DNA from 3 places in the Paenibacillus sp. FSL M8-0228 genome. Region 3 is predicted to be linked to each of the others. Evidence: a T-box and tRNA genes for the amino acid it is inferred to sense, from the RefSeq annotation. Region 3 holds a T-box; the other regions hold tRNA genes.
What was found. A T-box is a leader RNA that pairs with one kind of tRNA and senses whether it is charged. The one in region 3 lies ahead of argS (arginine--tRNA ligase), so its partner is inferred to be a tRNA-Arg.
Positions count from the first base shown of each region.

Region 1 (5,128 bases), 2.1 Mb from region 3:
AGGCCGATAGGCGTAGTCGAAGGACAACAGGTCGAAATTCCTGTACCACCGTAATCCGTTATGAGCGATGGGGTGACGCAGTAGGGTAGTGACGCGGACGGATGGATGTCCGTCTAAGCAGTGAGGCTGATGTGTAGGCAAATCCGCACATCGTAAGGCTGGGCTGTGATGGGGAGCGAAAATTATAGTAGCGAAGGTCATGATCTCAGACTGCCAAGAAAAGCCTCTAGCCAGGAGAAGGTGCCCGTACCGCAAACCGACACAGGTAGGCGAGAAGAGAATTCTAAGGCGCGCGGAAGAACTCTCGTTAAGGAACTCGGCAAAATGACCCCGTAACTTCGGGAGAAGGGGTGCCTCGGTAGGGTGAATAGCCCGAGGGGGCCGCAGTGAAAAGGCCCAAGCGACTGTTTAGCAAAAACACAGGTCTGTGCGAAGCCGCAAGGCGAAGTATACGGGCTGACGCCTGCCCGGTGCTGGAAGGTTAAGGGGAGTGGTAAGCCCTTCGGGGCGAAGCTATGAACCGAAGCCCCAGTAAACGGCGGCCGTAACTATAACGGTCCTAAGGTAGCGAAATTCCTTGTCAGGTAAATTCTGACCCGCACGAATGGCGTAACGACTTGGGCGCTGTCTCAACGAGAGATCCGGTGAAATTTTAATACCTGTGAAGATGCAGGTTACCCGCGACAAGACGGAAAGACCCCATGGAGCTTTACTGCAGCTTGATATTGAATTTGGGTACGATCTGTACAGGATAGGTGGGAGCCGTTGAGCCTTGAGCGCCAGCTTGAGGGGAGGCATCCTTGGGATACCACCCTGATCGTATCTAGGTTCTAACTTGGTACCGTGAACCGGTGCGAGGACAGTGTCAGGTGGGCAGTTTGACTGGGGCGGTCGCCTCCTAAAGAGTAACGGAGGCGCCCCAAGGTTCCCTCAGAATGGTTGGAAATCATTCGAAGAGTGCAAAGGCAGAAGGGAGCTTGACTGCGAGACCTACAAGTCGAGCAGGGACGAAAGTCGGGCTTAGTGATCCGGTGGTACCGCATGGAAGGGCCATCGCTCAACGGATAAAAGCTACCCTGGGGATAACAGGCTTATCTCCCCCAAGAGTCCACATCGACGGGGAGGTTTGGCACCTCGATGTCGGCTCATCGCATCCTGGGGCTGAAGTAGGTCCCAAGGGTTGGGCTGTTCGCCCATTAAAGCGGTACGCGAGCTGGGTTCAGAACGTCGTGAGACAGTTCGGTCCCTATCTGTCGTGGGCGTAGGAAATTTGAGAGGAGCTGTCCTTAGTACGAGAGGACCGGGATGGACGTACCGCTGGTGTACCAGTTGTTCCGCCAGGAGCACCGCTGGGTAGCTATGTACGGAAGGGATAAGCGCTGAAAGCATCTAAGCGTGAAGCCCCCCTCAAGATGAGATTTCCCAGTATGTAAGACCCCTTGAAGACGACGAGGTAGATAGGTTGGGGGTGGAAGTGCAGTAATGCATGGAGCTGACCAATACTAATCGGTCGAGGGCTTATCCTAAGATAAGACGCAATGAGTTTCGGATCCAGTTTTCAGGGTGTAACCTTGAAGGTATGTACAAGTGACATACAACAAGCGCATGGCTATTCATTCACACGATAAGTGATGAACTGAATAGCCGTACGGAAGAATTTGCGTAGCAAATTCATGTTTGGTGGCGATAGCGGAGGGGTTCCACACGTACCCATCCCGAACACGACCGTTAAGCCCTCCAGCGCCGATGGTACTTGGACCGCAGGGTCCTGGGAGAGTAGGACGTCGCCAAGCAGAGCTTTATGATTATTATTCCCTGATAGCTCAGTTGGTAGAGCACTCGACTGTTAATCGAGTTGTCACAGGTTCGAGTCCTGTTCGGGGAGCCATATGGAGAGGTGTCCGAGTTGGCCGAAGGAGCACGATTGGAAATCGTGTAGGCGCCAAAAGCGTCTCGAGGGTTCGAATCCCTCTCTCTCCGCCATAATTATTTTATTGTATGGCCCGTTGGTCAAGGGGTTAAGACACCTCCCTTTCACGGAGGTAACAGGGGTTCGAATCCCCTACGGGTCATAAGTAGTATGGAGGCTTAGCTCAGCTGGGAGAGCATCTGCCTTACAAGCAGAGGGTCGGGGGTTCGAGCCCCTCAGCCTCCACCATTTATTTAAATAGCAGTCCCTAATATTATCGCGGGGTGGAGCAGTTCGGTAGCTCGTCGGGCTCATAACCCGAAGGTCGCAGGTTCAAATCCTGCCCCCGCAACCAATTAACTTTTGAATGTAAACTGCTATGGAACTGTGGTGTAGAGGCCTAACATGCCTGCCTGTCACGCAGGAGATCGCGGGTTCGAATCCCGTCAGTTCCGCCATTTTCACAAAGTTATGTTACCCTGTTGGGAGCCATTAGCTCAGTTGGTAGAGCACCTGACTTTTAATCAGGGTGTCGAAGGTTCGAGTCCTTCATGGCTCACCATTCATGCACTTATATGTCATGGATATAATGATATTGCGGACGTGGCTCAGCGGTAGAGCATCGCCTTGCCAAGGCGAGGGTCGCGGGTTCGATTCCCGTCGTCCGCTCCATATTTGCGCCCTTAGCTCAGCTGGATAGAGCGTTTGACTACGAATCAAAAGGCCGGGAGTTCGAATCTCTCAGGGCGCGCCATTAACTTCATAAGCCGGTGTGGCGGAATTGGCAGACGCGCGCGACTCAAAATCGTGAGGGAAACCGTGGAGGTTCGAGTCCTCTCACCGGCATGTATTTCGGGATGTAGCTCAGCTTGGTAGAGCACCTGGTTTGGGACCAGGGGGTCGCATGTTCAAATCGTGTCATCCCGATTCAAAAGGAAAGTCGCTGGAAGCAGCGGCTTTTTTGTTATATTAATTATCTTTTTGTATAAATCAGTAATCGCCAGGTCACACTAACACAAAAAGTGGGACGGAAGGGATTACTGTGAAGCGATTAAGTTGGAAAAAACAGATGAAACGGCGCTGGAAACAGTGGAGAAGAACAGTGTGGGCCTGTAGCATTTTGGGCGCGGCTTGTTTGCTGGCAGGGTTGGGTATTCTGTTATCGAATTATATGCAGGCTATGTTGTCACAGCCACTCGCTACTACCGTCATGGCAGAGGAGGGCATGGAGGAGGCTTCACATCTGGGTCCAACTGAAGATCACTCCTCACATATGCAACTATTACAAAGTATTCGTGCTTCCGGTATAAGCAGGAAGACCCGTCTGTTAACCACCTACGTATGTGGTACGGAAACACTTTCCTTGGGAACGCTAAGTTCACAGCAGCTAGAGACCTTACTGAAGCAACATCCCGATTGGAAGGGACGACTTAATACCAAAGGAGAGGTGTGGCTGGAACGCAGGGTGGAAGACTTGTCAGAGTCATGCAAAGAGCGTGGATACATGGGTTTGAGCACTGACGGCCAGCTTACATTGTATGAAGGGCTGCCTAAAAGAGAAAAAGTAATCCGCACTTTTTTTCAATTGGATGTGGGTTCCATGGAGACGGCCTTGCCAGAAGGGGTGTATAAACAACTTCAGCAGGGAATCCGTGTACAGGATATAAATGAGTATAACAGTGTAATTTCCACTTTTAGTGACTTTGCCGTGGAGCGAACACAGAGGGTATTAAAACAGCACTATTGATTACAACTGCGAGACGTTAGGCTTTGCCCATGAGGTAAGGCTTGAAGCGTCTCTTTTTATGTTTTTACTCATGTTTAAATTTTTTCCTCTATTAGATACAAAGTTTTGTTATAATGAAAAGAACGACACATATGTTCGCTTTATATGGTATTTGACCGTGAGTATATTCAGGATAACGCTGGCTATTGATTAGTTACGCCATGATTGAGCGATAGAGGAGAGATTTTTTTGCGTTTTCTAGGAATTGATCCGGGTATTGCTATTGTGGGCTTCGGGTTTGTAGACAAGATTGGCAGTAAAGTGGTGCCTGTGCAGTATGGCTGCATCCAGACGGAGGCTCATACACCGGAAGAAGAAAGGCTGCTTCATGTGTATGAAGGCATGTTGCAATTAATAGATAAATATAAGCCTGATGCGGTAGCACTGGAAAAGCTCTTTTTTAATCGCAACGTTACAACCGCTATGTCTGTAAGTCAGGCACGTGGGGTGCTGGTGCTGGCTGCAAAACAACGTAATTTGCCTATAGGTGAATACACGCCGATGCAGGTAAAGCAGGCTATTGTAGGGTATGGTAAGGCTGAGAAGAAACAGGTACAAGAAATGGTTAGAATGTTTCTAAAGCTTCAAACTGTGCCGAAACCGGACGATGTAGCGGATGCTTTGGCGGTGGCTATTTGTCATGCGCACTCCTATGGACTAAATTCAAAATTAAATGAGGTATTGCGAAAATGATAGATTTCTTGCGTGGTTCTGTGGCCCATTTGGAAAATGAATATGTCGTTTTAGATGTACAGGGTGTAGGGTACCGGGTATTTTGTCCGAATCCTTACGCGTTCGCCAAAACTGAAGGTTCAGTGGTTATTTATATTCACCATCATGTAAGGGAAGATGCTATTTTACTGTTCGGTTTTGCGACCCGTGAGGAGCAGCAGCTATTCCGTAAACTGATTGATGTATCTGGTATTGGACCGCGTGTTGCGCTTGGTATTTTAGGAGGCGGTACGCCTGCTCATGTGGTAACGGCGATTTATCAGGAGAATATCACATTTCTCACCAAGTTACCGGGGATCGGTAAAAAGACGGCACAACGTATGATTCTGGATTTGAAAGACAAGCTGGACGGTATTGGCTCGTTAGGGATGGCAACCGGATTGTTTGCTGAGCCTGTCGTAGAAGAAGGCGAAGGTTCATATTGGGGCGAGGCCCGTGAGGCGCTCAAGGCCCTCGGTTATACTGATACTGAGTTGGATAAGGTATGGAGCAGAATGAAGAAAGATGCAAAACCTGATGAATCTGCCGATATTTTGATGAAGCGGGCTTTGCAACTGTTGTTTGCCGGATAGGACGCGGATGTCCGTTAACAAGTGTCTGGTGAAAAGAGGAGCGATGGAATATGGATGACCGGATTATTTCCGCCAATTTGATGATGGAAGACCAGACGGCGGAGCTAAGCCTTCGCCCCCGTTATCTAA
Region 1 is NZ_JBBOXA010000001.1:4,389,527-4,394,654, reverse strand. It holds rRNA gene MKY98_RS19810 (23S ribosomal RNA) at 1-1,526, shown strand, start outside; rRNA gene rrf (5S ribosomal RNA) at 1,677-1,793, shown strand; tRNA gene MKY98_RS19800 (tRNA-Asn) at 1,813-1,888, shown strand; tRNA gene MKY98_RS19795 (tRNA-Ser) at 1,892-1,983, shown strand; tRNA gene MKY98_RS19790 (tRNA-Glu) at 2,001-2,072, shown strand; tRNA gene MKY98_RS19785 (tRNA-Val) at 2,083-2,158, shown strand; tRNA gene MKY98_RS19780 (tRNA-Met) at 2,188-2,264, shown strand; tRNA gene MKY98_RS19775 (tRNA-Asp) at 2,291-2,367, shown strand; tRNA gene MKY98_RS19770 (tRNA-Lys) at 2,396-2,471, shown strand; tRNA gene MKY98_RS19765 (tRNA-Gly) at 2,507-2,581, shown strand; tRNA gene MKY98_RS19760 (tRNA-Arg) at 2,587-2,663, shown strand; tRNA gene MKY98_RS19755 (tRNA-Leu) at 2,676-2,755, shown strand; tRNA gene MKY98_RS19750 (tRNA-Pro) at 2,763-2,836, shown strand; gene MKY98_RS19745 (BofC C-terminal domain-containing protein) at 2,952-3,656, shown strand; gene ruvC (crossover junction endodeoxyribonuclease RuvC) at 3,885-4,388, shown strand; gene ruvA (Holliday junction branch migration protein RuvA) at 4,385-4,999, shown strand; gene ruvB (Holliday junction branch migration DNA helicase RuvB) at 5,050-5,128, shown strand, end outside.
Region 1: it encodes a tRNA-Arg, which carries the amino acid that the T-box ahead of argS (arginine--tRNA ligase) is inferred to sense. The anticodon was not compared.

Region 2 (5,128 bases), 2.8 Mb from region 3:
TTCCGGGAGTCAGACAGTGAGTGCTAAGATCCATTGTCGAAAGGGAAACAGCCCAGACCATCAGCTAAGGTCCCCAAGTGTGTGTTAAGTGGGAAAGGATGTGGAGTTGCACAGACAACCAGGATGTTGGCTTAGAAGCAGCCACCATTGAAAGAGTGCGTAATAGCTCACTGGTCGAGTGACTCTGCGCCGAAAATGTAACGGGGCTAAACACACCACCGAAGCTATGGCTTGATGCTTGCATCAGGGGTAGGGGAGCGTTGAATGCGGGTTGAAGGTGTACCGTAAGGAGCGCTGGACTGCATTCAAGTGAGAATGCCGGTATGAGTAACGAAAAGATCTGTGAGAATCAGATCCGCCGAAAGCCTAAGGGTTCCTGAGGAAGGTTCGTCCGCTCAGGGTAAGTCGGGACCTAAGGCGAGGCCGATAGGCGTAGTCGAAGGACAACAGGTCGAAATTCCTGTACCACCGTAATCCGTTATGAGCGATGGGGTGACGCAGTAGGGTAGTGACGCGGACGGATGGATGTCCGTCTAAGCAGTGAGGCTGGTGTGTAGGCAAATCCGCACATCGTTAAGGCTGGGCTGTGATGGGGAGCGAAAATTGTAGTAGCGAAGGTCATGATCTCAGACTGCCAAGAAAAGCCTCTAGCCAGGAGAAGGTGCCCGTACCGCAAACCGACACAGGTAGGCGAGAAGAGAATTCTAAGGCGCGCGGAAGAACTCTCGTTAAGGAACTCGGCAAAATGACCCCGTAACTTCGGGAGAAGGGGTGCCTCGGTAGGGTGAATAGCCCGAGGGGGCCGCAGTGAAAAGGCCCAAGCGACTGTTTAGCAAAAACACAGGTCTGTGCGAAGCCGCAAGGCGAAGTATACGGGCTGACGCCTGCCCGGTGCTGGAAGGTTAAGGGGAGTGGTAAGCTCGCAAGAGCGAAGCTATGAACCGAAGCCCCAGTAAACGGCGGCCGTAACTATAACGGTCCTAAGGTAGCGAAATTCCTTGTCAGGTAAATTCTGACCCGCACGAATGGCGTAACGACTTGGGCGCTGTCTCAACGAGAGATCCGGTGAAATTTTAATACCTGTGAAGATGCAGGTTACCCGCGACAAGACGGAAAGACCCCATGGAGCTTTACTGCAGCTTGATATTGAATTTGGGTACGATCTGTACAGGATAGGTGGGAGCCGTCGAACTTTGAGCGCCAGCTTGAAGGGAGGCATCCTTGGGATACCACCCTGATCGTATCTAGGTTCTAACTTGGTACCGTGAACCGGTGCGAGGACAGTGTCAGGTGGGCAGTTTGACTGGGGCGGTCGCCTCCTAAAGAGTAACGGAGGCGCCCCAAGGTTCCCTCAGAATGGTTGGAAATCATTCGAAGAGTGCAAAGGCAGAAGGGAGCTTGACTGCGAGACCTACAAGTCGAGCAGGGACGAAAGTCGGGCTTAGTGATCCGGTGGTACCGCATGGAAGGGCCATCGCTCAACGGATAAAAGCTACCCTGGGGATAACAGGCTTATCTCCCCCAAGAGTCCACATCGACGGGGAGGTTTGGCACCTCGATGTCGGCTCATCGCATCCTGGGGCTGAAGTAGGTCCCAAGGGTTGGGCTGTTCGCCCATTAAAGCGGTACGCGAGCTGGGTTCAGAACGTCGTGAGACAGTTCGGTCCCTATCTGTCGTGGGCGTAGGAAATTTGAGAGGAGCTGTCCTTAGTACGAGAGGACCGGGATGGACGTACCGCTGGTGTACCAGTTGTTCCGCCAGGAGCACCGCTGGGTAGCTATGTACGGAAGGGATAAGCGCTGAAAGCATCTAAGCGTGAAGCCCCCCTCAAGATGAGATTTCCCAGTATGTAAGACCCCTTGAAGACGACGAGGTAGATAGGTTGGGGGTGGAAGTGCAGTAATGCATGGAGCTGACCAATACTAATCGGTCGAGGGCTTATCCTAAGATAAAACGCAAAAGAGTTTCGGATCCAGTTTTCAGGGTGTAACCTTGAACGTATGTACAAGTGACATACAACAAGCGCATGGCTATTCATTCACACGATAAGTGGTGAAGCGAATAACCGTACGGAAGAATTTGCACAGCAAATTCATGTTTGGTGGCGATAGCGGAGGGGTTCCACACGTACCCATCCCGAACACGACCGTTAAGCCCTCCAGCGCCGATGGTACTTGGACCGCAGGGTCCTGGGAGAGTAGGACGTCGCCAAGCAGAGCTTTATGCTTAATATTCCCTGATAGCTCAGTTGGTAGAGCACTCGACTGTTAATCGAGTTGTCACAGGTTCGAGTCCTGTTCGGGGAGCCATTTGCTCTCATAGCTCAGCAGGTAGAGTGCATCCATGGTAAGGATGAGGTCACCGGTTCGAACCCGGTTGAGAGCTTGTTATAGGATGGCCCGTTGGTCAAGGGGTTAAGACACCTCCCTTTCACGGAGGTAACAGGGGTTCGAATCCCCTACGGGTCATAGGGTAGTATGGAGGCTTAGCTCAGCTGGGAGAGCATCTGCCTTACAAGCAGAGGGTCGGGGGTTCGATCCCCTCAGCCTCCACCATTTTTCATCCTCTTACCTGGATGAATTCTTGGGGAATTGTGAATCATATGCATATTGGGGATTAGCCAAGCGGTAAGGCAACGGACTTTGACTCCGTCATGCATAGGTTCAAATCCTATATCCCCAGCCATTAAGAGCCATTAGCTCAGTTGGTAGAGCACCTGACTTTTAATCAGGGTGTCGAAGGTTCGAGTCCTTCATGGCTCACCATTGTATTACATGCGCGTGTGGCGGAATTGGCAGACGCACTAGACTTAGGATCTAGCGTCTTTGACGTGGGGGTTCAAGTCCCTCCACGCGCATATTGTTTTTGCGGACGTGGCTCAGCGGTAGAGCATCGCCTTGCCAAGGCGAGGGTCGCGGGTTCGATTCCCGTCGTCCGCTCCATATTTGCGCCCTTAGCTCAGCTGGATAGAGCGTTTGACTACGAATCAAAAGGCCGGGAGTTCGAATCTCTCAGGGCGCGCCATATTTAAAAAAGTATAATATCGGGATGTAGCTCAGCTTGGTAGAGCACCTGGTTTGGGACCAGGGGGTCGCATGTTCAAATCGTGTCATCCCGATACTAATTTGCGGGTGTAGTTCAATGGTAGAACTTCAGCCTTCCAAGCTGATAGCGTGGGTTCGATTCCCATCACCCGCTTACCGATTACCTAGAAGCCGAAAGGCTTCTTTTTATTTTGTCCACATTACATTTACTTCTATGTATATAGGCCAATGCAAATATGTCTCCTGTCATGCACAGTTGGGGATGACTTGTGTATATTGTACATAGGCTCTTGTTACTTTTGACACCTAGATCTCGAATTTCCTCCTCTAACGTACCCCTTTCTCCTGCAGTAAGGCTAATTTCGTGATCAAATCCTTTAAATATAGGAATCCTATAGCTATTATGGTGCGAATTTATGGTGATAACTCAACAGTTGCTCTTGGGTTGTGCACATTTCCCTTTATTTATGTGGGTAAAAATCGGAGTGTTAATGAGGAAATACCTTAGAAACACTGAGAAAATGGCTAATTTGTGTATATCTTTGTGGATAGAAGGCTAATGGAGTTGACTTTGTCAACAAATAATAAACATATACACACTACGTTGCATGAATTTGTACCTTTAAAAACACACTCTTTATAAGAGACTGTGCATAATGTTTCACGTATCACTAGTGTATACATTAATTTCTATTTATTAACTTCATATTTATTCATAAGAATCCAATATTTTCTCGAAAGAAGTAATTCAAAAAGATGATTTTTTACTGTAAATTTTGCAGCTTTTCATGCGGTTTTATTGTATGATGTTAAGAAAGTGTCAAATTTCGTGTGTATACGTACCTTTTCTACAACTGTATATGGTGTGGAACAGATCAGATGGGGGGAAAAGCATGACTGAGCTTACGTTAACCGCTAACAAAAACCAATCCAACAATCTGCTGCGGCGGGACGTTCGTTTTCTAGGGAATATTCTTGGTGAGGTATTGGTTCATCAGGGTGGCAACGAACTTTTGGATATCGTGGAGAAAATACGTGAGACAAGTAAATCGTTACGTGCCGGGTATCAGCCGGAGTTGTATGAGAATTTCAAACAAATGGTCAGCGGACTGGATACGGATATTCGTCACCAGGTTATTCGCGCGTTTGCGATTTATTTTCAGTTGGTGAATATCGCTGAGCAAAACCATCGTATTCGTCGTAAGCGGGATTATGAGCATTCGGCTGGTGAAGATGTTCAACCTGGTTCCATTGAAAGTTCCGTTCAGGAGCTTAAACAAGGGGGCTTCTCCGCTGAGGACGTTAGTAACTTGCTGAATGAGCTCTCTTTGGAGCTGGTCATGACCGCACATCCTACAGAAGCGACACGACGAGTAATACTTGATATCCATAAGCGCATTTCCGAGGACGTCATGCTGCTGGATAATCCGATGCTTACCTTGCGTGAGCGGGAACAGGTACGGGAGAATCTGCTAAACGAAGTAATTACGCTGTGGCAGACAGATGAGCTGCGTGATCGCAAGCCAACTGTATTAGATGAAGTAAGAAATGGAATGTATTATTTTCACGAGACCTTGTTTCATGTACTGCCAGATGTATATCAAGAATTGGAACGATGTTTAGACAAATATTATCCCGAACAAAAATGGCACATACCCACTTATCTGAGATTTGGTTCCTGGATCGGTGGAGACCGGGACGGCAATCCGTCTGTGACATCTCATGTGACTTGGGAAACGTTACGTATGCAGCGCAAGTTGGCTTTGAGAGAATATCAGCACACGTTAAAGGAACTCATGGGTTACTTGAGTTTCAGCACCAGCATTGTGCGAGTTTCCGATGCTCTGCTGGCTTCTATTGAAGAAGACCGTACTCACATTACACTTAAAAAGATGGAAGTATGGCATAACGAAAAAGAGCCTTACCGCATTAAACTGGCATATATGATTGCTAAAGTGAACAACATCCTGGATGAAAGCAAACAGGGTACCAATGAGCGTTACAATTCTGCGGAAGAGCTCATTGCAGACCTAAATGTTATTGACCACAGTCTGCGTCATCATTTTGCCGATTATGTGGCAAA
Region 2 is NZ_JBBOXA010000001.1:5,043,743-5,048,870, reverse strand. It holds rRNA gene MKY98_RS22750 (23S ribosomal RNA) at 1-1,947, shown strand, start outside; rRNA gene rrf (5S ribosomal RNA) at 2,099-2,215, shown strand; tRNA gene MKY98_RS22740 (tRNA-Asn) at 2,235-2,310, shown strand; tRNA gene MKY98_RS22735 (tRNA-Thr) at 2,314-2,386, shown strand; tRNA gene MKY98_RS22730 (tRNA-Glu) at 2,398-2,469, shown strand; tRNA gene MKY98_RS22725 (tRNA-Val) at 2,481-2,556, shown strand; tRNA gene MKY98_RS22720 (tRNA-Gln) at 2,612-2,686, shown strand; tRNA gene MKY98_RS22715 (tRNA-Lys) at 2,691-2,766, shown strand; tRNA gene MKY98_RS22710 (tRNA-Leu) at 2,778-2,858, shown strand; tRNA gene MKY98_RS22705 (tRNA-Gly) at 2,869-2,943, shown strand; tRNA gene MKY98_RS22700 (tRNA-Arg) at 2,949-3,025, shown strand; tRNA gene MKY98_RS22695 (tRNA-Pro) at 3,046-3,119, shown strand; tRNA gene MKY98_RS22690 (tRNA-Gly) at 3,129-3,199, shown strand; gene ppc (phosphoenolpyruvate carboxylase) at 3,939-5,128, shown strand, end outside.
Region 2: it encodes a tRNA-Arg, which carries the amino acid that the T-box ahead of argS (arginine--tRNA ligase) is inferred to sense. The anticodon was not compared.

Region 3 (5,128 bases):
ACACCTCCTGCGCAAAATGACTTACTTACTGGCAAAGTCAGCATTTAAAGCTTGAATAGCCCTATTCTTTAGGGCTAACGATGAACATTTGGCATCAAAAAAACCAGCAAGTCTCCCCTACACATTGGAGACTTGCTGGTTTTATTTTTATATAGGACATATGGCTTGTAATTTTATTTAGCTACAGACGTGCCTGTTCCTGTGGGTGGAAGCACTGTTCCATCTACTGCTTTGAGCGTAACCTGATACTTGCTGTCTACCAACGTACTTGTGTGGGTATCCGTAATGACCTGAATATTCATTTCCCCTGGCTTTGGACTAGTCAGCTTGTAGTAAATTACTGCATTTGTATCATCTACGTAGTCGATGTGATCCACTTCAATGCCGTAACCTGGATTAGGTGCCTGCAGACGGGTGATTGTCACTTTGTTCAGCTGGTCATTTGCCTTCTCTATACTCATACTAATATTGTTTTGTTGAACCGGATCTACAGGCTCAGCCGGATTTTCAGGAGTAGCTTCAACCGTTTTATGACTTTGTACAAATTCGGATGCGTTATAGACCATTTCTGCTGCCTCCATCCGCGTTACTTTACGATCCGGGTTAAAGTTGCTCTGTTCGTCCAATTTTGCAATTTTGGTCAGTAGCAGGAATTGAACTGCTGCGTTTGATTCCTGGTCTAGTTTATTGCCATCCGCTACATTAATTAACATACGGACAGTTGGATATTCACCCGTTGCACTCACTGCTTTATACAGAATATTAGCAAATTGTTCTCTTGTCATACGAGTGCTTGGATCAATATCTGGTGACAAAGGGATTTGGTGTTGGGCTGCAATCCGATAGGACTGAGCATACCATGCGGAAGCCGGAATGTTTGCAAAGGAACCCGTTGTAAAATCAGGCATTACCTGAAGATCCATGGCACGAACAACCAAGTGTACTCCTTGTGCATACGTGAGCGTTTGATCCGGTACAAATTTATCCTTGGTTATTCCTTGAATAATTCCTTTGTCCTGAAGTGAGTTTACGATCTTCTCCTGTTCAGCTCCCTTTATATCACGAAAAGCAGAGGCCGACGTTGCTACTGCCAATGAGCAGATGACAAGCAGGGCAGCTGTCACGCTTTTGTTCTTTTTCATGAGATACACCTCCATGTTTACTTTGCTTCTACACTTACCGACGCAATAAAAGCATCAAATGTTTCAAATATGCACAAATTGGTTGCAAGACAGTGGAATACCTGCGATTAGTGTAACCCGTCTAACTCTTTTCTGCTCACAATCTTTATACATACCCAAAAGTGCTTGTAACAGATTAATCTTTTACAGTATTCCTTTGGAAGAGCCAGGTATGGTAGCAGTCATCCCGCCAGCAAAAACTCGCTGCCCTTTGTTCGCTTTGCTTACATTCGATTCGGTGCTTTCAGACCAAGAAGTTGCAACGCGCATGCCAGAATATCCGCAGTTTGTTCCGCCAACTGAATACGCCACTGTCCACCATCGACAATCCTTTCCTTGGCGTAAAAACGGTTAAACGCCTGGGACGTATCCAATGCAAATCTCGCAATTACCGAAGGCTCCAGTTGGCGAACCGCACGTATCAGTTGTCCGTGATAGCGACCCAACTGCTTAAGCAGCGCCCAACCTGCGTCACCCAACATTTCATCCGATACGTCATTCAAATCACGAGAATGGCTATCTTGGACAAGATCGTTGTCGCTAGGATTAGTATTAACATCAACATCGGCGCGAGCATGGGCTTTCTCCAGAAGGCTGCGGATGCGCGCATGAGTATACTGTACATAAGGCCCGGTCTCGCCTTCGAAGGTCAGCGCCTCCTCCAACGAAAAGTCCACTTCATTCAGCCGGTTGTTTTTTAAATCACCAAAAATAATCGCCCCAATTCCAACGTTCTCCGCTATTGCCTGCTGTTCCTGTAAACCAGGGTTCTTCTGAGTAATGATGCCTTGAGCACGCGCTACAGCTTCATCCAGCACCTCCTCCAGCTTCACAACCTTGCCACGTCTTGTGGACATTTTCTTACCCGCAAACCGCATTAATCCAAACGGCACATGCTCACATTGCTCCGCCCATGCCTCCCCTGCATGCTTCAGCACCGCAAACACCTGCTGGAAATGCAACTTCTGTTCCCCACCAACAACGTACAGCAACCGATCAGCCTTCATCACTTCATGACGATAAATCGCTGTTGCCAGATCACGTGTCGGATAAATGGTGGTTCCATCCTTTTTCAGAATAAGACACGGAGGCAGTTCCTCGTCTTCCAGGCGAACTACGAGCGCCCCATCACTTTCCTCCAACAATCCTTTTGCTCTTAATTGATCAATAACTGCCTGCATCTTATCATTGTAAAAACTTTCTCCCAGCACATGGTCAAATGTAATGTTTAGACGCTGGTACATACGATCAAATTCACCCAGACTGATTTCAACAAAAAACTCCCATAGTTGTTGAGCCTCAGCATCCCCATGTTCCAAACGTCGGAACCACTCGCGCCCTTCATCCTCCAAAGTCGGATCATGATCGGCCTCCTGATGAAAACGCACATATAGCTTTAGCGATTCACCAATCGGATCATGTTGTAACTGCTCCTCATTTCCCCATCTTTTATAGGCCGCAATTTGCTTACCAAACTGTGTTCCCCAATCCCCAAGATGATTCACACTAATAGGTACATAACCTGTTTCACCAAGTATGCGATACAAGGCAGCACCGATAACCGTAGAGCGAAGATGACCGATACCAAACGGTTTGGCAATATTAGGCGAGGACATATCAATAACTACCCGCTGCCCGTTCCCGATATTAGGCCTGAGGAAATCAGCCTTGCTCAATTCAGCAAGCATAAGCGGAATATGAACCGATCGATCCAAGGTTATGTTTACATAGGCACCCGATGCTGAAGCGGTTAAACCTTCTTTATGGCCTACTAGTTCCGCCAATTCCAGTGCAATGTGCTGCGGAGACTTTCGAAACTTTTTAGCCAGCACAAAACACGGAAACGCCATATCTCCCCATTCAGGCTGCGGAGGCACCTCAAATAAAGATAAAATTTCTTTCTCCTCCAAGCCCGTATGGGCCAATATCGCTTGAGCAGCAATCCTCATTAACATGATGATCTCTCTCCTTCTTTTTATAGAATCTAACAAAAAAAGCCCCCGCCTCTTGAAATCATTCAAGAGACGAGAACTTCAATATCCCGCGGTACCACTCTTCGTAAATCGGTTGTGCAGCTAAAGCTAACTACACAAATCGCGATTTCACTCCAATGACTAATAACGGTGTCTGCCGGGCTGATCTACTAGAAGTTCTGCTCGTTGGATCAACCGTCTCCCGGGTGCGCTTCACATCGGATCTCATACCGGCTTCCACCTCTTCCGGCTCGCTGTAATGATATGGCTTCGCTGCTACTCTCCCGTTCCATGACGTTAATTCCAATCATTATACAAACCTATTCAGTAGAAAGCAACCTTTTATTTCCTCTTCAGGCACTAGTTCCATATATGTAATTATACTGCCACCAATTGGCGGCAGGCCTGAACGCAACGACGGCAGGCTTCTGCACAATGATTGCAATGATCATGGGAATGCTTGCTGCATTCAGCAGCACATACCTCACAGGCCTTGGCGCACAGCTCACAGATTTGCTCGGCAAAATCCGTTCCACGCTGCAGCATTTGGGCAGCAAATCCGCATATTTCTGCACATTCCCTACTCACTCGAATACATTCACGCAGCATAGCTAAATCATATTCCTTCAAACTCGCTACGTAACATACATTGCAAGCGTTCATACATTCCAGGCAAGCATCCACGCATTGTTGGTATGAATGATTCATATTACATTACCTCCCAGTTGTTGACCCTGCTGTACTATTACCCGCTGTCCCTTGAGGTTAATCATTTGATGTGCGCGCTTTCAATAATAAAACAAAACAATATAATCCCGACTTATGTAAGGAAGTGTACTATATTCCAGTGTGCAAATGCAAGGATATTAATCACATAGATTTTTAGCCCCTGTTTCTGACTTGCATACGCTCAGTCATTGCTCTATTGTAAAAAGTGTATGTCTAACCACCGATCAAGGAGTGAACATTTTAATGAATATGTCTTCTGTAGAGGAACACCGTCAGGAATCCCCCCAACAAGTGAATTGCATGGTCGTGACTGTCTCGGACACACGCACCGTGGAAACAGATACTGGGGGACGACTGCTCATGGATCTACTAGAAACCAATGGATATACAGTTGTTCGATATGTCATCGTCAAGGATGACTACGAAGGTATTCAGCAGTTAGTATCCGAAGCAGCGGCACAGGATGACATCGAGGCTGTTCTTTTGACAGGTGGTACCGGTATTTCTCCACGTGATACTACATATGAAGCTGTCTCTTCTCTACTGGATAAGGAACTACCTGGCTTTGGGGAAATCTTCCGTTATTTAAGCTTTGCTGAGGACATTGGTTCAGCAGCTATCTTAAGCCGGGCTGTAGCTGGCACTGTGGGCCAGACAGCTGTATTTTCTATGCCTGGCTCACGCGGAGCCGTTCGTTTGGCAATGGAACGCATTATTGTCCCTGAGCTACGACATGTGATGAGAGAAATTTATAAATAAGCTCCTATTTCCTACATGCTTCAACACAAAGAGGCACCCCATGCATTCATGAGGTGCCTCTTCCAACTATTCTTTTTCTTCAACTTCGGGCTGCATATAGCTGTCGATCAGCTTTTGCTTTAGCTCCCATACCTTCTCGCTCAGATTTACACGATAAATTTCAGGGTTCAGCTTCCGCAAATATTCTGGCCAGAACAGTTTCAACTGTGAAGTATGGTAGGCACGAATTTCATCCAGCTCGGGAAGCTCATATACCTTCTGTCCATTTATAAAAATAGGCTCAAGCATCGGCACGGCTTCGTAATTTTCTACATACTTCTTCATATACGGATGCAAAGGGTTAAACAGCTTCAGGCGCTTACCATTACGCGGACGCTCTTCATCCGGAAAAGAAATATAATCGGCTACAGCTCTCCCTTTCTTCTTATCCACAATGCGATATACATCCTTTTTGCCTGGTGTGGATACTTTTTCTGGATTCCCCGA
Region 3 is NZ_JBBOXA010000001.1:2,266,173-2,271,300, reverse strand. It holds gene MKY98_RS10685 (ABC transporter ATP-binding protein) at 1-48, shown strand, start outside; gene MKY98_RS10680 (S-layer homology domain-containing protein) at 174-1,142, opposite strand; gene argS (arginine--tRNA ligase) at 1,406-3,136, opposite strand; T-box leader at 3,199-3,455, opposite strand; gene MKY98_RS10670 (four-helix bundle copper-binding protein) at 3,533-3,862, opposite strand; gene MKY98_RS10665 (MogA/MoaB family molybdenum cofactor biosynthesis protein) at 4,127-4,642, shown strand; gene MKY98_RS10660 (nicotinate phosphoribosyltransferase) at 4,709-5,128, opposite strand, start outside.